4 regions of the Streptomyces sp. NPDC050658 genome follow, and region 1 is predicted to be linked to each of the others. Evidence: riboswitches for the same ligand, from Rfam matches in the RefSeq annotation. Region 1 holds a riboswitch; each other region holds the start of a gene.

Region 1 (4,203 bases):
CATCTACGCCATCTGCGATCTGCTCGGCGTCCCGCGCGAGGACCAGGACGACTTCCGTGACTGGGCGGGCATGATGATCCGGCACGGGGGAGGGCCCCGCGGCGGCGTCGCCCGCTCCGTGAAGAAGATGCGGGGCTATCTCGCCGAACTGATCCACCGCAAGCGTCTCGACCCCGGCGACGACCTCATCTCCGGCCTCATCCGCGCCTCCGACCACGGCGAGCACCTCACCGAGAACGAGGCCGCCGCGATGGCCTTCATCCTGCTCTTCGCCGGCTTCGAGACCACCGTCAATCTCATCGGGAACGGTACGTACGCTCTCCTCACCCACCCCGAGCAGCGCGCGCGGCTCCAGGACTCCCTGCGCGAGGGGGACACCGGGCTCCTGGAGACCGGCATCGAGGAACTCCTCCGCTTCGACGGACCCGTGGAGCTCGCCACCTGGCGGTTCGCCACCGAGCCGCTCACCATCGGCGGGCAGCACATCGACCGCGGCGACCCCGTTCTCGTCGTCCTCGCCGCCGCCGACCGCGACCCCGGGCGATTCGCCGAACCCGACACGCTCGACCTCTCCCGGCGCGACAACCAGCACCTCGGCTACGGCCATGGCATTCATTACTGCCTCGGCGCACCCCTCGCCCGCCTGGAGGGACAGACCGCGCTCGCGACCCTCCTCAGCCGCCTCCCTGACCTGCGTCTCGCGGCGGAACCTGATGATTTGCGGTGGCGTGGCGGGCTCATCATGCGCGGACTGCGCACGCTGCCCGTGGAGTTCACACCCGCACAGACGAGCAAAAAATAAGCGGAAGCAGAGCCCCCGACGGACCGCTCATCTGACGGTGCGTCAAGACTGTGACTTTCACGTGATCTCCGCTGCATCGACTTGTGACAAGCGTTCGACTGTCGCTAGGTTCACGACGACTCGGCATCCGCTGACGCAGGCGCCGCAGTCGTCGCAGCAGTCTCCTGAAAGGCAACCGCATGCTCTCCGGCAATGGCCGTCACCGACGTCCCCGCCAAGCCCCGGCCCTCATCGTCGCGGCAGGTGTCACCGGATCAGCCATCGCGATCCCGCTGCTCGGCGCCACCAGCGCGAGCGCCGCGGACACCGCCACGTGGGACAAGCTCGCCGAGTGCGAGAGCGGCGGCTCCTGGAGCCTGGACCCGGGCAACGGCTACTACGGCGGACTTCAGATGTCACAGGAGACCTGGGAGCAGTACGGCGGCCTCGACTACGCGCCCTACGCCGACCAGGCCAGCCGCTCGCAGCAGATAGCCGTCGCCGAGAAGGTCCTCGCCGACCAGGGTCCCGGCGCCTGGCCGAGCTGCGGCCTCATCGCCGGCCTCACCCAGCACGACGACCCGGCCGACGTCGACCCCGGCGCCCCGATCACCCCGGCGCCCTCCGAGACGACTCCGGGCTCCGACGACTCGACCGGCTCCACCGGCTCGGACGACAGCGCCGAGCCGGGCGACTCCGCCGAGCCCACGGACGAACCCTCCGAGAAGCCCGCCTCCGACGGTGACTCGCGAGACAAGAATCACGACGACTCGGGCAAGTCGGACGAGGGAGGCGAGGCAGGCGAGGGAGCCGAGGGCGCCGAGAAGGGCGACTCCGGCAAGTCCGGCGACTCCAAGGGCTCTGACGACTCCGGCGACTCCGACGGCGCCAGCGACTCCGACAAGTCCGGCCGGGACGACACCACTTCGCCCGACCCGACCGCCACGCCCTCCCGCCCCTCCGCCGGTGAAGGCGAGGGCTCCGGCCGGCACCGCGGCGACAGCGCCGCCGACGAGGACTCCGCGAGCGGCGACCGCGACGGCTCCGGACGGCACGCGTCGCGCGGCGGCGACCGCGCGAAGGACGGCGCCGACGGGACGTACACGGTCCGCTCCGGGGACAACCTCTGGGTCATCGCGGACGACCTCGGCATCGAGGGCGGCTGGACCGAGCTCTACGACGAGAACAAGAAGTCCGTCGGCTCCGACCCCGACCTCATCCTCCCTGGCCAGAGCCTCGATTTGGGCGAAAAGTAAGGGAAGTTGACGAAGAGTCGGCCAACCGCTTCGCGCTGAATGTCCAAGTTTGGCGGAAGTGAGAGATGGGTCTCAGAAGCCCTGATCGTCTTTGAAATTCGGCGGATCGCATGTCTACGGTCGTGACCGCTCGCCACAGCGGGCCCCGCCGGTCGGTACGCCTAGTCCTGCCAACGGCCGTTCGGGAACAGTCGTCGCGTCAAGCGCCGTAGGCAGGAGCGGGGGACCCAAGGTTTGCGCCGGGCCCGGCCGCACAGCAGCAGAACGAAGAGGCTGCCGAGCGGAGTTGGGACCGGCTGGGGGTTAAGTCGCACGCATGACGTGCGGCCGGGCAACTTCATCGGCCCGAACCCGACAGCTCACCTCGCAGGCGTCGGTGAGGGGATCTCTCATGCTGTTTTCCAGCAAGGGCAAGCACCGCCGCCCGTCCAAGGCCACCCGCGTCGCCACGCTGGCCGGCGTCACCGGTGCCGCGGTCGCCGCCCCGCTGATGGCCGCCGGCTCGGCCTCCGCCGCCACCGCCTCCGAGTGGGACGCCGTCGCCCAGTGCGAGGCGGGCGGCAACTGGTCGATCAACACCGGCAACGGCTACTACGGCGGCCTGCAGTTCTCGTCCTCCACGTGGGCCGCGTACGGCGGCACGAAGTACGCCGCCACCGCCGACCAGGCCTCCAAGGCCCAGCAGATCGAGATCGGCGAGAAGGTCCTCGCGGGCCAGGGCAAGGGCGCCTGGCCGTCCTGTGGCGTGAGCCTCTCGGGCACCGCGTACAACGGCGGCGGTGCGCAGGAGAGCGCCCCGCAGCAGCAGCCGGCCCAGCAGCCGCAGAGCCAGCCGAGCGCCCAGACCGAGGCGCCCAAGCAGCAGGCCGCCCCGAAGACCGAGTCCAAGAAGACCGTCGAGACCCCGACCGGCAAGAAGGTCAAGAAGGGCGACGGCGAGTACAAGGTCAAGAAGGGCGACACCCTCTCCAAGATCGCCGAGGAGCACGACGTCAAGGGCGGCTGGCACAAGGTGTACAAGCTGAACGGCGACATCATCGACAACGCGGACATGATCTACCCCGGCCAGCAGCTTCACCTCAGCTAAGAGCTGACGGATGACTGAGGGCCGACGGATCAGCTAAGAGCTGACGGAGCGGCGGCCGCGCCTCGGCGGAGGCGCGGCCCGCCCCACCCCCGTCCCCACGGGTCCACCCCGTCCCGGCGTGCGTATCCCCCGTACGCGCCGGGGCGGGGTTCTGTCTGTCCCTCCGCTTGTCCCTCCGCCGTTTTGTTCCGTTCGGAAACTTTTTGCTCTCGGTTTGTCCACAGGGCGGTCGCTCGGCTGGCTCTTGTCCGGGAGCCGGTTAGGCTCGTGTCCGCGAGGCCAACGCCCCGCGTACCGCGTCACATCCCAGAAGGAGATGCTCGTGCCGTCCATCGACGTCGTCGTAGCCCGGGAAATCCTGGACTCCCGAGGCAACCCCACGGTCGAGGTCGAGGTCGGCCTCGACGACGGCAGCACGGGTCGTGCCGCCGTTCCGTCCGGTGCCTCCACCGGTGCCTTCGAGGCCATCGAGCTTCGCGACGGTGACCCGAACCGCTACCAGGGCAAGGGTGTCGAGAAGGCCGTCCTCGCCGTCATCGAGCAGATCGGCCCGGAGCTCGTCGGCTACGACGCCACCGAGCAGCGCCTGATCGACCAGGCCATGTTCGACCTGGACGCCACCGACAACAAGGGCTCCCTCGGCGCCAACGCCATCCTCGGCGTCTCCCTCGCCGTCGCGCACGCCGCCTCCGAGGCCAGCGACCTGCCGCTGTTCCGCTACCTCGGCGGCCCGAACGCGCACCTGCTGCCCGTCCCGATGATGAACATCCTGAACGGTGGGTCGCACGCCGACTCCAACGTCGACATCCAGGAGTTCATGATCGCCCCGATCGGCGCGGAGTCCTTCTCCGAGGCGCTGCGCTGGGGCACCGAGGTCTACCACACCCTCAAGAAGGTCCTGAAGGACAAGGGTCTGTCGACCGGCCTCGGCGACGAGGGCGGCTTCGCCCCGAACCTGGACTCCAACCGCGCCGCGCTCGACCTCATCCTCGAGGCCATCAAGCAGGCCGGTTACGTCCCCGGCGAGCAGATCGCGCTCGCGCTCGACGTCGCCGCGTCCGAGTTCTACAAGGACGGCA
Region 2 (4,203 bases), on a different contig from region 1:
CGCCGCTGCGGTACTGCGCGGCGGCGATCGAACCGAGGCCCTCGCGCGCCGAGTTGAGCTTCTCCGTCTTGCGGGCCGCCTCGTCCCGCAGCTCGCCCAGGGACTCCTCCGCCTTGTCGGCCTTCTCCTTGGCGCCGTTGTACTTCTCGGTGGCGACCTCCGCCTCGCGGTAGAGCGCGTCGACCTTGTTCTTCACCTCGGCCGGGCTGAGCCGGGGCTCCGCGTGGCCCGTGCCGTCGAAGGCGGTCGCCGTCGCGGCCCCGGCAAGGGCGATGGTGGCGGCGGTACGGGCCGTATGGCCACTGAGTGAGCGCCGGCTGGGCTTGCGGTGCGCTGCCACGGGTGCTCCTTAGGGTCCGGCGGCGGCCCGCACAGGGGGAACAGGCCGCCGCCGGCTTCTCGGCGGTGGTGGCCGACTGCCGCCCCTGGTCCGGACGGCGGTGGGGAGCCGGTCACCTGACGAAGGACGCTAAACCTGGCCGTCACGGCTTGGTGACGGGATGCACTCAACTGACGGAAGTGCGCCGACCGGTGACCGTATGTGACTGCGCGTACCGCCGGGACGCGCCCCCTTCGAACGGGCCCGTGACCGATGCGGCGCTTGTGGCCCGCCCGGTGGCAGTGGGGTGGTACGGAGGGGCGGGAGGGCCCCGGCTAGGCTCCGGAACCATGGACGTACTCACCCATGTCTTCGTCGGCCTGCACATCATCGGCATCGCTTCCCTGCTGGGCGGCTTCCTCACCCAGATGAAGCAGATGGGCCAGGGCACGGCCCGTTTCACCCCGGCGATGCTGCACGGCGCGCTGACCATGCTGGTCACGGGCGTGATCCTGGTGGGCCTCAATCAGGCGGACGACAACCCGGTCAACAACCTCAAGATCGGCATCAAGATGGCCGTGCTGATCGTGATCCTCGCGCTGGTCTATGTGAAGCGGGACGAGGAGAAGGTCGACAAGGGCATGTTCGGGGCGGTGGGCCTGCTGACGGTCGTGAACATCTTCATCGCGGTGCTCTGGACCTGAGCCGACCGCAGAAGACTTGAGCCGGTCCGCAGAAGACCTGAGCCGACCGCAGAAAACGGCCTCCACGCACGCGTGGAGGCCGTTTTCGTGTGTGACGGTTACGCCGGCCGCACCACGCTGTGGATCGGCATGTAGTAGATCGACTCGACGCGGACGTTCGTGCCCGGCTTCGGGGCGTGGATCATCTTGCCGTCGCCGATGTAGATCCCGACGTGGCTGATGTCGTCGTAGAAGAAGACCAGGTCGCCCGGCTTGGCGTCGGCCGTCTTCACCGTCGTGCCGACCTTCACCTGGTCCCACGTCGTACGCGGCAGGTCGATCCCGGCGGCCTTCCACGCGTCCTGGGTGAGCCCGGAGCAGTCGTAGGAGTCGGGGCCCGTCGCGCCCCACACGTACGGCTTGCCGATTTGCGCCTCCGCGAAGTCGATGACCTTCGCGGCCTTCGTCGCGTAGCCGCTGTCGGCGTCCCCAGAACCGGTGCCGGAGCCGGTGTCCGGGGTCTCCGTGCTGTCGCCGGTCCCGTCGGTCCCGTCGTTCTGCTGCTCTTCCTCGCGCTCCTTCTGGGCGGCCTCCTCGGCCGCCTTGCGCTTGGCCTCCGCCTCGGCCTCGGCCTTCTGCTTGGCCGCCAGCTCCGCGGCCTTGCGCTTGGCCTCTTCTTCCTTCTTCTTCTCGATCGCCGCGAGCCGCGCCTTCTCCTCGGCGGTCAGCTCCGAGAGCAGCGTCCGCGCCTTGGTCAGCTTCTCCTGGACGGCGGCCTTGCTCGTCTTCAGGTCGTCCCGGGAATCGCTCAGCGTCTCCAGGGACTTGGCGGCCTTCGTACGCTGCTTCGTCGCCGACGCCTGCTGCGTCTGGTAGTCGTCGACGGCCTTCTTCTGGCGCTCGGTCAGCCGGTCCGAGAGATGGTTCTGGTCGAAGTACCCCTGCGGGTCCTCGGCGAGCATCATCGTGGCGGTCTCGGAGACGGCGCCGGTGCGGTACTGGGCAGCGGCGAACGAGCCGAGTTCCTGGCGGGCCTCGTTCAGCTTGTCCGTGCGCTTGGCCACGTCGTCCAGGAGCGTGTCGACCTTCTTGCGCTGCTTCTCGGTGCGCTCCTTGGCCGAGTTGTACTTCTGGGTGGCCACGCCGGCCTGGTGGTAGAGGTCGTCGACCTTCTTCTGGACCTCTTCGAGGCTGGGCTTCTGCGGCGCGGAGGGGGCAGCGTTCGCGCTCTGCGACAGGAGGGCCACGGAGGTGAGGGCCGCCGTCGTGATGCCGATGGCGGGAGTGGTGCGTATTCCGGCAATGCGGGTCCGCGGCTTGCGGTGCGACGCCAAGGGAGGCGACTCCTTCCGTAGACCGCCTACCGGGTTAGCTGTCGGGTTCGGGCGGGTGGTTCGGAAGGTTGCCCTACAGTCCCGTACTACGTACGGGACCGATTCACCCCAAGGTCATGGTGGGTCCCCGGCTCCGAGGTGATCGGACTCGGCGGAGGCCACCCGTTCCCGGCGGGGTTCGCCGGTGGGAGTACGAGCAGCCCGCGGAGCACGCTAGCCAACTCGTGTGGCTCATGTGAAGGTTGATGTGCGATATGCCCGATACATTTTCGTGACTTTACGAAGCTCTTGACGCGGGCACGTCGTGTCGTAGCGGAGTGTCACCGTCCGCGGGCGGGGTGTAGGCGGGGTTCGTGGCCGGAACCCGGGGCGGGTTGTCAGTGGGGCGGCCTAGACTCGGGAGGCGATGAGCAGCCTCTTTGATGACAGCTTCCTGGCGGACCTCCAGCCCTCGCGGGCATCGGAGGAGGAGCCCCCGCCGCCGCCCGAGGACAGCGCTCCGGAGCCCATTCCGGATGATCTGTTCGACGGGGAGTTCGACGCGCCCGCACCCCGGGACGCGCATTACCGGGACGGCGCCCCCCGACCGGTGATCGACCCGGCGGCGCTGATCTTCGGGCTGAACGAGAACCAGCGGGCGGCCGTCCTGCACGCCGACTCCCCGCTGCTCATCGTGGCCGGTGCCGGCTCAGGAAAGACCCGCGTCCTCACCCACCGCATCGCGTACCTGCTGGCCGCGAGGAACGTGCATCCGGGACAGATCCTGGCGATCACGTTCACGAACAAGGCCGCGGGCGAGATGAAGGAGCGCGTCGAGCAACTCGTCGGGCCGCGCGCCAACGCGATGTGGGTGTCGACCTTCCACAGCGCGTGCGTCCGCATACTGCGCCGCGAGGCGAAGACGATCGGGATGACCTCCTCCTTCTCGATCTATGACGCCGCGGACTCCAAGCGGCTGATGGCCCTGGTCTGCCGCGACCTGGACATCGACCCGAAGAAGTTCCCGCCGAAGTCCTTCAGCGCCAAGATCTCGAACCTGAAGAACGAGCTGATCGACGAGGAGACCTTCGCGGGTCAGGCCGCCGACGGCTTCGAGAAGACCCTCGCCCAGGCGTACGCGATGTACCAGTCGCGCCTGCGCGAGGCGAACGCGCTGGACTTCGACGACCTGATCATGACGACGGTCAACATGTTCCGCGCGTTCCCGGACGTCGCCGAGCACTACAGGCGCCGCTTCCGCCACGTGATGGTCGACGAGTACCAGGACACCAACCACGCGCAGTACGCCCTGGTGCGCGAGCTGGTCGGTCCCTCCGGAGGCGAGGGCGACGACCCCGCCGAGCTCTGTGTCGTGGGTGACGCGGACCAGTCGATCTACGCCTTCCGGGGCGCCACGATCCGCAACATCCTCCAGTTCGAGGAGGACTACCCGGACGCGACCACGATCCTCCTGGAGCAGAACTACCGCTCCACCCAGACGATCCTGACGGCGGCCAACGCCGTGATCGAGCGCAACGAGAGCCGCCGCCCCAAGAACCTGTGGACCAACGCGGGCGCGGGCTCGCGCATCACCGGCTATGTCGCCGACACCGAGCACGACGAGGCGCAGTTCGTCGCCGACGAGATCGACCGGCTCACCGACGCGGGCGAGGCGAAGGCCGGCGACGTGGCGATCTTCTACCGGACGAACGCGCAGTCGCGTGTCTTCGAAGAGATCTTCATCCGCGTCGGCCTGCCCTACAAGGTCGTCGGCGGCGTCCGCTTCTACGAGCGCAAGGAGGTCCGGGACGTCCTCGCGTATCTGCGCGTGCTCGCCAACCCGGAGGACTCCGTCCCGCTGCGCCGCATTCTCAACGTACCCAAGAGG
Region 3 (4,203 bases), on a different contig from region 1:
TCAGCTCGATGTCCGGATGGGCCCGGCGGAACGCGGTCAGCGCGGGCGGCACCAGATGGATTCCCGCGGTGGTGAAGGTGCCCACCCTTAGCCGGCCCCCGGACAGGCCGGCGAGCTGGGCCAGTTCATGCCGGGCCCGCTCCATCTCGGCGAGCACCCGGCGGGCCCGCGCGAGCAGCAGCTCTCCCGCGCCGGTCAGCCGCGCCCCGCGGTGGTGCCGCACCAGGAGCGCGGTCCCCGCCTCCCGCTCCAGCTTGGCCAGTTGCTGGGAGAGGGCGGGCACGGTGTAGCCGAGACGCTCGGCGGCGCGGGTGATCGAACCGGCCTCGGAGACCGCCACCAGTGCGGCGAGCCGCGTCGGGTCGTACATGGAGTCTCCGGTGTCTCCCGGTGCGGACGTGGGGGGAGGAGAGTAAACGGCTGCTTAAGGCAGGCCCAGGATATTCCACATACCTGCTGAAGGCAGAAGAACGGCAGGGTGGAGGCATGGACGCACAACTGGTCGCCTTCACCGGAGTCGCCGCGGGCATGGTCGCCATGCCGGGCGCCGATTTCGCCGTCGTGGTGCGCAACGCACTCGCCTCCCGCCGCGCCGGGGTCGTCTGTGCGATCGGTGTCGCGGGCGGGCTCCTGGTGCACACGGCGCTCGCGGTGGCCGGGGTCGCCGCCGTGCTCGCCGCGGTCCCCGCCCTCTTCCGGGCGCTGCAGATCGTCGGCGGCGGCTATGTGCTGTACCTGGGCTGCCGCGCCCTGCGCTCGGCGGTGCGGCAGCGGCGGGGAGCCGACGGGCGGGTGGGCCAGGCACCGCAGGGTGCGGGCGGCAGCCTGCGGCAGGGTTTCCTCACCAACGCCCTCAACCCCAAGGCGCCCATCACGTTCCTCAGCGTGCTGCCGCAGTTCGTGCCCGCGGGCAGCCCGGCGATGCCGCGGACGCTGCTGCTCGCGTCGATCATCGTGGCCCTCGCCCTGGTGTGGTTCCCGGTCGTCGCGCTCCTGGTGGACCGGCTGGGCCGCTGGCTGCGCAGACCGCGTACCGCCCGTGCCATCGAGGGAGCCACCGGAGGAGCGCTGACCCTGCTCGGCTCCGTGCTGCTCGTCGAGGCGCTGGTCGCCTGACCCGGGAGTGCGCCGAGCGTGACCTGGGAGTGCGCCGAGCGTGACCTAGGAGTGTGCCGAGCGGCGTACGAGGCGGGGGAGCACGCCCCACAGGCCCGCGCACACGGCCAGCGTGCCCGCGCTCGCGATCACCCCGCCGACGCGGCCCACCGACACGTCCACGACCAGGAGCACGGAACCGGCGAGGGCGAACATCAGGACCGCCATGCCGAGCCGCGCCAGATGCGAGGAGACCCGCACGATCAGCGGCTTGGAACGCTGCTGGAACAGCGCCCTGTGCACCGCGGCCGGCGCCGTGAACAGGGCGGCCGCGAGGACGGCGAGCAGCAGCGTCGTGACGTACGTGGCGCGCTGCACGGTGTCCAGGGACGGGAAGCGCGGGGTGAAGGCGAGGGTCAGCAGGAACGCGAAGAGGATCTGCACCCCGGTCTGTGTGACCCTCAACTCCTGGAGGATCTCCGAGAAGTTGCGGTCGGCGCGTTCGAAGTCGGTCTCGTGGCGGCTGTCGTGAGCGGCGCGTGAGCCGTTGTTGTCGGCCATGGCGCACGAGTATCCGTGTCGCGCGACGCCAAGCGCGGTGGGCGCGCCGGGCGGGCGACGCGGCAGCCGGGACGGCCGCGTCCCTCGCCCGGCGCCGGGTCAGCGGACCCTGCCGTACCAGACGCTCTTGGTCCAGATCTTCTCCAGACGGACCACGGTGTTCGACTTGGGCGCGTGCCAGATGCGGCCCTTACCGGCGTAGATGCCGACGTGGTAGACGTTCCGGCCGGAGTGGAAGAAGACCAGGTCGCCGCGCGTGCGGTTGGCCGCGGAGATGTGCCGGGTCTTGTTGTACTGCTGTGCGGCCGTGCGCGGCAGCTTCTTGCCCGCCCGCTTGAACGAGTAGAGGGTCAGGCCCGAGCAGTCGAACCGGTTCGGCCCCGCGGCTCCGTAGCGGTACGGGGAGCCCTTCTTCGCCGCGGCGATCTTCAGGGCCTTCGTCCCGTGTGTCGCGGCCTGGGCCTCCGTCGTGAGCCCGGGGGCCACGAGGGTGCCGCCGACGACGGCGAGCGTGAGGGCCGAGGCGGAGCCGGCCCTGGTGAGCAGCGACGGAACATGATTCAGCGCGGTCATGCGCAACCCTTCGTCAGCCGCCTGTGAAGGATGACCTGTCGGATTCGGGCTGACAAAGTTGCCCGGCCGCGTACTGCGGCTTCACCCCAAGGGCCGTTGTCCGGACGTCCGGACGGGCCCGTCGTGCCTGGGTCCTCCACTCCTGCCGGTGCACCGATGTCGACCGGTCATCCGGGCGGCGGCAGGACTCGGCGTCCGCCCGGACCGCCCCGCCGCTGTGGCGGGGGCTTGTCGTCGGAAGGGATCTTGACCCGTCAACAGCCCGAAAACCGAGCCGAAACGGCGTTTTGTGAGGCTCCTCACGGCTGAACCGTTCGGGTGGACAACGTCGGATAAGGCAACCCTTCGCGGGCCTCGACGATCGCTCTACCAGCACCGGAAGGAGACATTCCGGCCCTCGCGTACACCTCTGGCGCAACTGTGGCCGACTCCGTTGACGAGGACCTGCTACGCCGAACGAGGTAGCCCGTCTGGTCCGTTTAAGACCCGCCCCGGACGGCTACTGCGCTGCGGGGCAGCCGACTTGAGGGGGATTCAGGGGGATTCAGGACGACTGCCGGGGCGGGACGGTGACGCGGGAGGAACGCCGCTCCCCGTCGAGCACGCGCAGCGCGCGGGCCAACGTCGGTGCGTGCACGGCGCTCTCGCCCCGCTGGTGCATGAGCGTCAGCGCGTCGCGCAGTGCTGTGGCGCTGGAGACCAGCGCCTGGGCGGCGCGCAGGCCGCCGTAGGTGTCCGAGGCGCGGGCCGGATTGATCCGGCCGAGCAGATCGACCACTTCGAGATAGCGGTCGATCAACTCGCCCTCGGCGCGGGTGAGTGCGGGCAGCGGCGGCAGTTCGGGCGGCAGCATCGACGGCTCACCTCGCGTCCGGGACGCGCGCCGAGGACTTGCGGCTCGGCACGATCCGGTCGATCAGGCCGTACGCGACGGCCTCCGGGGCGTCGAGGATCTTGTCCCGCTCGATGTCCGCCGTGATGCGGTCGGGGCTCTGGCCCGTGTGCCGTACGAGGAGTTCCTCGAGGAGCGAGCGGGTGCGCAGGATCTCGTCGGCCTGGATCGCGAGGTCGGAGGTCTGGCCCTGGATCGGCTCGCTGATCGACGGCTGATGGATCAACACCCGTGCGCCGGGCAGGGCGGAGCGCTTTGTGGGCGTGCCCGCGGCGAGCAGCACGGCCGCCGCCGACGCGGCCTGTCCCAGGCAGGTCGTCTCCACGTCACAGGTGACGAACCGCATCGTGTCGTAGATCGCCGTCATCGCGCTGAACGAGCCGCCGGGGGAGTTGATGTAGAGCGAGATGTCGCGGTCCGGCGCCAGATATTCGAGGTGCATGAACTGCGCCATCACGTCATTGGCCGAGGTGTCGTCGATCGGGGTGCCCAGAAAGACGATCCGCTCCTCAAGCAGCTTCGAATACGGGTCGAGGGTCCGCTTCCCCGAGCTGGTGCGCTCGGTGAACTCGGGCAGGACATATCGGGCGGACGGTCGGTTCATGGCGCGTCACTCCTCATCACCGGGGCCGGATGCGCGGCCCGAGGCTTCTTGTATAAAATGTACAGGACGTACGTAACGCGTGCGGCATCGACGCGGGCTTGGGTGAACGGCCGGGTGACTGACGGCAGTTGTCTGGGGTACAGGGCGTGACATGCGAATGAGTCTGGTGGATGTGGGTTCGAGAACGGTCCGTCTGGTTGTCGCCGACGCGGTGGACGGGGTTCCACTGCCGGTGCACACGGCGAAGTGGCGGCTGCGGCTCTCCGAACAGGTCGAGCCGGCGGGGGCGATACCCGAACAATCGGTGCGGCAGCTGGTCAGAGCGGTCTCCGCGGCCGCCGAGACCGCGAGAAGATGGGGCGCAACGGAGCCGCTCGCCTTCGCCACGGCGGTCGTCCGCAACGCGCCGAACAGGCTGGAGGTCCTGCGGGCGGTACGGGCGGAGACGGGCATCCCGCTGTGCACCCTGCCGGGCGAG
Region 4 (4,203 bases), on a different contig from region 1:
TCGACGGCGTCGCCACCATCATGGCGAGGGCCTTCACCGAAGGCACCGACAAGCACTCGGCCGAGGAGTTCGCCGCCGAACTGGACCGCTGCGGCGCCACGTTGGACGCACACGCCGACCACCCCGGCGTCCGGGTGTCCCTCGAAGTCCCGGTCTCCCGGCTCCCCAAGGCGCTCGGCCTGCTCGCCGACGCCCTGCGGGCCCCCGCCTTCGCGGACAGCGAGATCGAGCGCCTCGTGGCCAACCGCCTGGACGAGATCCCGCACGAGGCCGCCAACCCGGCGCGCCGCGCTGCCAAGGAGCTCTCCAGGCAGCTCTTCCCGGCCACCTCGCGCATGTCGCGCCCCCGCCAGGGCACCGAGGAGACGGTCACGGCCATCGACTCGGCCGCGGTGCGCGCCTTCTACGAGAAGCACGTCCGTCCCGCCACGGCGACCGTCGTCGTCGTGGGCGACCTGACCGGCACCGATCTGGACGCCGTCCTCGCCGACACCCTCGGCGCCTGGACGGGCGGCACGGCCGAGCCGCGTCCGGTGCCGCCGGTGACCGCCGACGACACCGGGCGCGTCGTCATCGTGGACCGCCCCGGAGCCGTCCAGACGCAGCTCCTGATCGGCCGTATCGGCGCCGACCGGCACGACCGCGTCTGGCCCGCCCAGGTCCTCGGGACGTACTGCCTGGGCGGCACCCTCACCTCCCGTCTGGACCGCGTCCTGCGCGAGGAGAAGGGATACACCTACGGTGTACGGGCGTTCGCGCAGGTGCTGCGCTCCGCCCCGGACGGCACCGGCGCCGCGATGCTCGCCATCAGCGGCTCCGTGGACACCGAGTCGACGGGCCCGGCCCTCGGCGACCTGTGGAAGGTGCTGCGCACTCTCGCCGCCGAAGGCCTCACGGACGCCGAGCGCGACGTGGCCGTGCAGAACCTGGTGGGCGTGGCCCCGCTCAAGTTCGAGATGGCGGCGTCCGTCGCGGCCACCCTCGCCGACCAGGTCGAGCAGCACCTGCCGGACGACTTCCAGGCGCAGCTGTACCGGCAGTTGGCCGCGACCGGCACCGTGGAGGCCACCGCCGCCGTCGTGAACGCCTTCCCGGGCGACCGGCTCGTGACGATCCTCGTCGGCGACGCGGCGCGGATCGAGGAGCCCGTCAAGGCGCTCGGCATCGGCGAAGTGAGTGTGGTCACGGGCTGAGTTCCGGCACGGACCGGTGCCGGTAGGGGCTGAGTGACAGTCAGGACATAACGGGACCCCAGTGGCGAGAATTGGCCACTGGGGTCCTCATATGTCCGAATTGACATGGAGGTTACGTGTCTGACCTGTGGCGTGCGCTACAAAACCTCTGATCCGTTTGGCGATGGAAAGACGCCCCGCTTAGCGTCTGGTCCGACTGTTCGTCATGCAGTACGCCGCACCCGCGGCACCGGACAGTCATCGCCGAGTCCCCGTACGGCGCGAGCCAGGGGAGCCGGGGACCCACATGTCCCCTGGGGTGAATCGGGCACCTTGCCGCCAGGCGAGGAACCCGTAGGAGACCTTCCTGCTCCGAACCCGTCAGCTAACCCGGTAGGCGAGAGGGAAGGAAAGGACCAGCCGCTTCATGGCGTTCACCCGTGCCACCGGGAAGCACCGTCGCCCGAGCCGCCTCACGCGTACCACCGCGAACGTGGCGGGCGTCGCAGCCCTCACCACCACCGGTGTCATCGGAGGCCTGGCCGCTCCGGCGCTCGCCGCCGACGACGCGGCGGTCGAGGCCACCGGCCTGACCCAGGCCATCTCCGTGGGCGACTCGCTCGCCGCGAGCATCGACGCGCAGGCCGCCGCCCAGCAGCAGGCCGCCGACGACGCCGCTGCCGCCAAGAAGGCCGAAGAGGCCGCCAAGAAGAAGGCCGCCGAGGCCAAGCGCAAGGCGGAGGCCGAGGCGAAGGCGAAGGCCAAGAAGGAGCGCGAGGCCAAGGAGCGCGCCGCCCGCGAGGCCGAGCGCAAGCGCCTGAACAGCTACGTCTCCCCGATCACCGGCTCGTACGTCTCCACGGGCTACCAGACCGGCGGCGCCATGTGGTCCTCCGGCAGCCACACCGGCGTCGACTTCCACGCCGCGTCCGGCACCACGGTCCACGCGGTCGGCTCCGGCACCGTCGTCGAGGCCGGCTGGGGCGGCGCCTACGGCAACAACGTGGTCATCAAGATGAACGACGGCACGTACACCCAGTACGGCCACATGTCGTCCCTCAGCGTCACCGTCGGCCAGGCCGTCACGCCGGGCCAGCAGATCGGCCTCTCCGGCTCCACGGGCAACTCCAGCGGCCCGCACCTGCACTTCGAGGCCCGCACCGGCGAGGACTACGGCTCGGACATCGACCCGGTCGCCTACCTCCGGTCGCACGGCGTCAACGTCTGATCTCATTCTCCGAAAGCCCCGGCTCGTCACGAGCCGGGGCTTTCGCCGTTCCGGTCTTCCGGCACTTCCGGTCTTCCGGCCCTCCAGCCCTGCCTTTGGCCAAAAAATATCCATGGATTCCGGCCCGCCGTCGGAAATTCTGTCACTCTGCAATAGAGTCACTGAACGAGCGTCAATCGACCGCGTTTCGTGGGGATTAAGGCGGAGGTCAGTCATGCGCATTCCCGCGCACTCGGTATGCACGGCCATTCGGGACGACATCGTCTCCGGTGTCTACGAACGGGGCGGCCGGCTCACCGAGGAACTGCTCGCGCGCCGCTACGGAGTCTCCCGCGTCCCGGTGCGCGAGGCGCTGCGCACCCTGGAGGCCGAGGGGTTCGTCGTCACGCGCAGGCACGCGGGCGCGTGCGTCGCGGAGCCGACCGAGCAGGAGGCCGCCGACCTCCTGGAGATCCGCATGCTCCTGGAGCCGCTCGCCGCGGCTCGCGCCGCCCAGCGCCGCACGGACGCCCATCTCAAGGTCCTGCGCGGTCTCGTCAGGCTCGGCCAGGAGCGCTCGCGGCGCGGCGGGAGCGAGGATCTGCGCTCGCTGGGCGGCTGGTTCCACGAGACGCTCGCCCAGTCCTCCGGCAGCCCGGGCCTGACCGCCCTGCTCACCCAGCTCCGGCACAAGATCGCCTGGATGTACGTCGTCGCATCGCCCGCTCTGCCCGCGGAGTCCTGGGCGGAACACGCCGGGATCGTCGACGCGGTCGCCCGCGGGGACGCGGAACGGGCCAGGGCGCTCACCGCGCAGCACACGGAACGGGCGACGGCGGCGCACCGGCTGCGATTTCCGCCGCGGGCGGGCGTGAGGGATTCGCAACATGCCGTAAACACGGTGAGCCTTCAGACTTAACGAGGGCGCCGTATACAAAGAGGTGTCAATTGGGCGGCTAATTCCGCTGCCCTGATTTCGCGACCTTTGGCTGCGCGCGGCCGGGATTTCCCGTGAAGGGCGTCCGGGCTTTCTTGCGAATGCACGGAAGGGCCCGCCCCCTTTTACGGGGCGGGCCCTTCCGCGTGCGCGTACGGCAGTCGTCGTCAGACGGTCTCGGGGAGTTCCTCGAGGCCGTCCGCGACCAGCTTCGCCAGGCGGTCGAGGGCGGCGTCCGCACCCTCGGCGTCGGAGGCGAGCACGATCTCCTCGCCGCCCTGCGCACCGAGGCCGAGCACCGCGAGCATGGAAGCGGCGTTGACGGGGTTGCCGTCAGCCTTGGCGATCGTCACGGGGACGCCGGCGGCGGTGGCCGCGCGGACGAAGATGGAGGCGGGTCGGGCGTGGAGGCCCTCGGCCCAGCCGACGTTGACGCGGCGCTCAGCCATGTGTTGCTGCCCTTCCAGGTGTCTCACAGTTGTCTAGACCAGTCTCTCATGCCGTCGCGAGTGCTCCGCCGGCCGCAGGTCCGTCTCCCGTCGACGGTACCCGGCCAAGACGGCCGCGCGACCCGTACGCTTGCCCCATGCAGACCCCGTCGGACCGGCACGCATACCCCGCCCACTGGGAGGCCGACGTCGTGCTGCGAGACGGGGGAACGGCCCGGATCAGGCCCATCACGGCCGAGGACGCGGACCGTCTGGTCAGCTTCTACGAGCAGGTCTCGGACGAGTCGAAGTACTACCGCTTCTTCGCCCCCTACCCCCGCCTGTCCGCCAAGGACGTGCACCGCTTCACCCATCACGACCACGTGGACCGGGTGGGACTCGCGGCCACGGTGGGCGGCGAGTTCATCGCCACCGTGCGCTTCGACCGCATCGACGAAC

The links. A riboswitch is a leader RNA that binds a small molecule or an ion and turns the genes downstream of it on or off. The one in region 1 is predicted to bind cyclic di-AMP.
Positions count from the first base shown of each region.
Region 2: it holds a riboswitch for cyclic di-AMP, as region 1 does, so the genes downstream of both, ACIBKX_RS12360 (NlpC/P60 family protein) here and ACIBKX_RS35945 (transglycosylase family protein) in region 1, are expected to answer to the same signal.
Region 3: it holds a riboswitch for cyclic di-AMP, as region 1 does, so the genes downstream of both, ACIBKX_RS16835 (C40 family peptidase) here and ACIBKX_RS35945 (transglycosylase family protein) in region 1, are expected to answer to the same signal.
Region 4: it holds a riboswitch for cyclic di-AMP, as region 1 does, so the genes downstream of both, ACIBKX_RS30625 (M23 family metallopeptidase) here and ACIBKX_RS35945 (transglycosylase family protein) in region 1, are expected to answer to the same signal.

Region 1 is NZ_JBITGM010000014.1:113,872-118,074, reverse strand. It holds gene ACIBKX_RS35955 (cytochrome P450) at 1-802, shown strand, start outside; gene ACIBKX_RS35950 (transglycosylase family protein) at 982-2,037, shown strand; cyclic di-AMP (ydaO/yuaA leader) riboswitch at 2,232-2,425, shown strand; gene ACIBKX_RS35945 (transglycosylase family protein) at 2,429-3,124, shown strand; gene eno (phosphopyruvate hydratase) at 3,447-4,203, shown strand, end outside.
Region 2 is NZ_JBITGM010000003.1:182,158-186,360, reverse strand. It holds gene ACIBKX_RS12370 (NlpC/P60 family protein) at 1-340, opposite strand, end outside; gene ACIBKX_RS12365 (hypothetical protein) at 670-1,023, shown strand; gene ACIBKX_RS12360 (NlpC/P60 family protein) at 1,122-2,336, opposite strand; cyclic di-AMP (ydaO/yuaA leader) riboswitch at 2,344-2,500, opposite strand; gene pcrA (DNA helicase PcrA) at 2,743-4,203, shown strand, end outside.
Region 3 is NZ_JBITGM010000004.1:267,197-271,399, reverse strand. It holds gene ACIBKX_RS16850 (LysR family transcriptional regulator) at 1-370, opposite strand, end outside; gene ACIBKX_RS16845 (LysE family translocator) at 487-1,116, shown strand; gene ACIBKX_RS16840 (DUF6328 family protein) at 1,162-1,656, opposite strand; gene ACIBKX_RS16835 (C40 family peptidase) at 1,756-2,229, opposite strand; cyclic di-AMP (ydaO/yuaA leader) riboswitch at 2,233-2,404, opposite strand; gene ACIBKX_RS16830 (hypothetical protein) at 2,774-3,082, opposite strand; gene ACIBKX_RS16825 (ATP-dependent Clp protease proteolytic subunit) at 3,090-3,725, opposite strand; gene ACIBKX_RS16820 (Ppx/GppA family phosphatase) at 3,877-4,203, shown strand, end outside.
Region 4 is NZ_JBITGM010000010.1:221,735-225,937, reverse strand. It holds gene ACIBKX_RS30630 (pitrilysin family protein) at 1-1,193, shown strand, start outside; cyclic di-AMP (ydaO/yuaA leader) riboswitch at 1,425-1,587, shown strand; gene ACIBKX_RS30625 (M23 family metallopeptidase) at 1,600-2,400, shown strand; gene ACIBKX_RS30620 (GntR family transcriptional regulator) at 2,615-3,298, shown strand; gene ACIBKX_RS30615 (HPr family phosphocarrier protein) at 3,484-3,765, opposite strand; gene ACIBKX_RS30610 (GNAT family N-acetyltransferase) at 3,903-4,203, shown strand, end outside.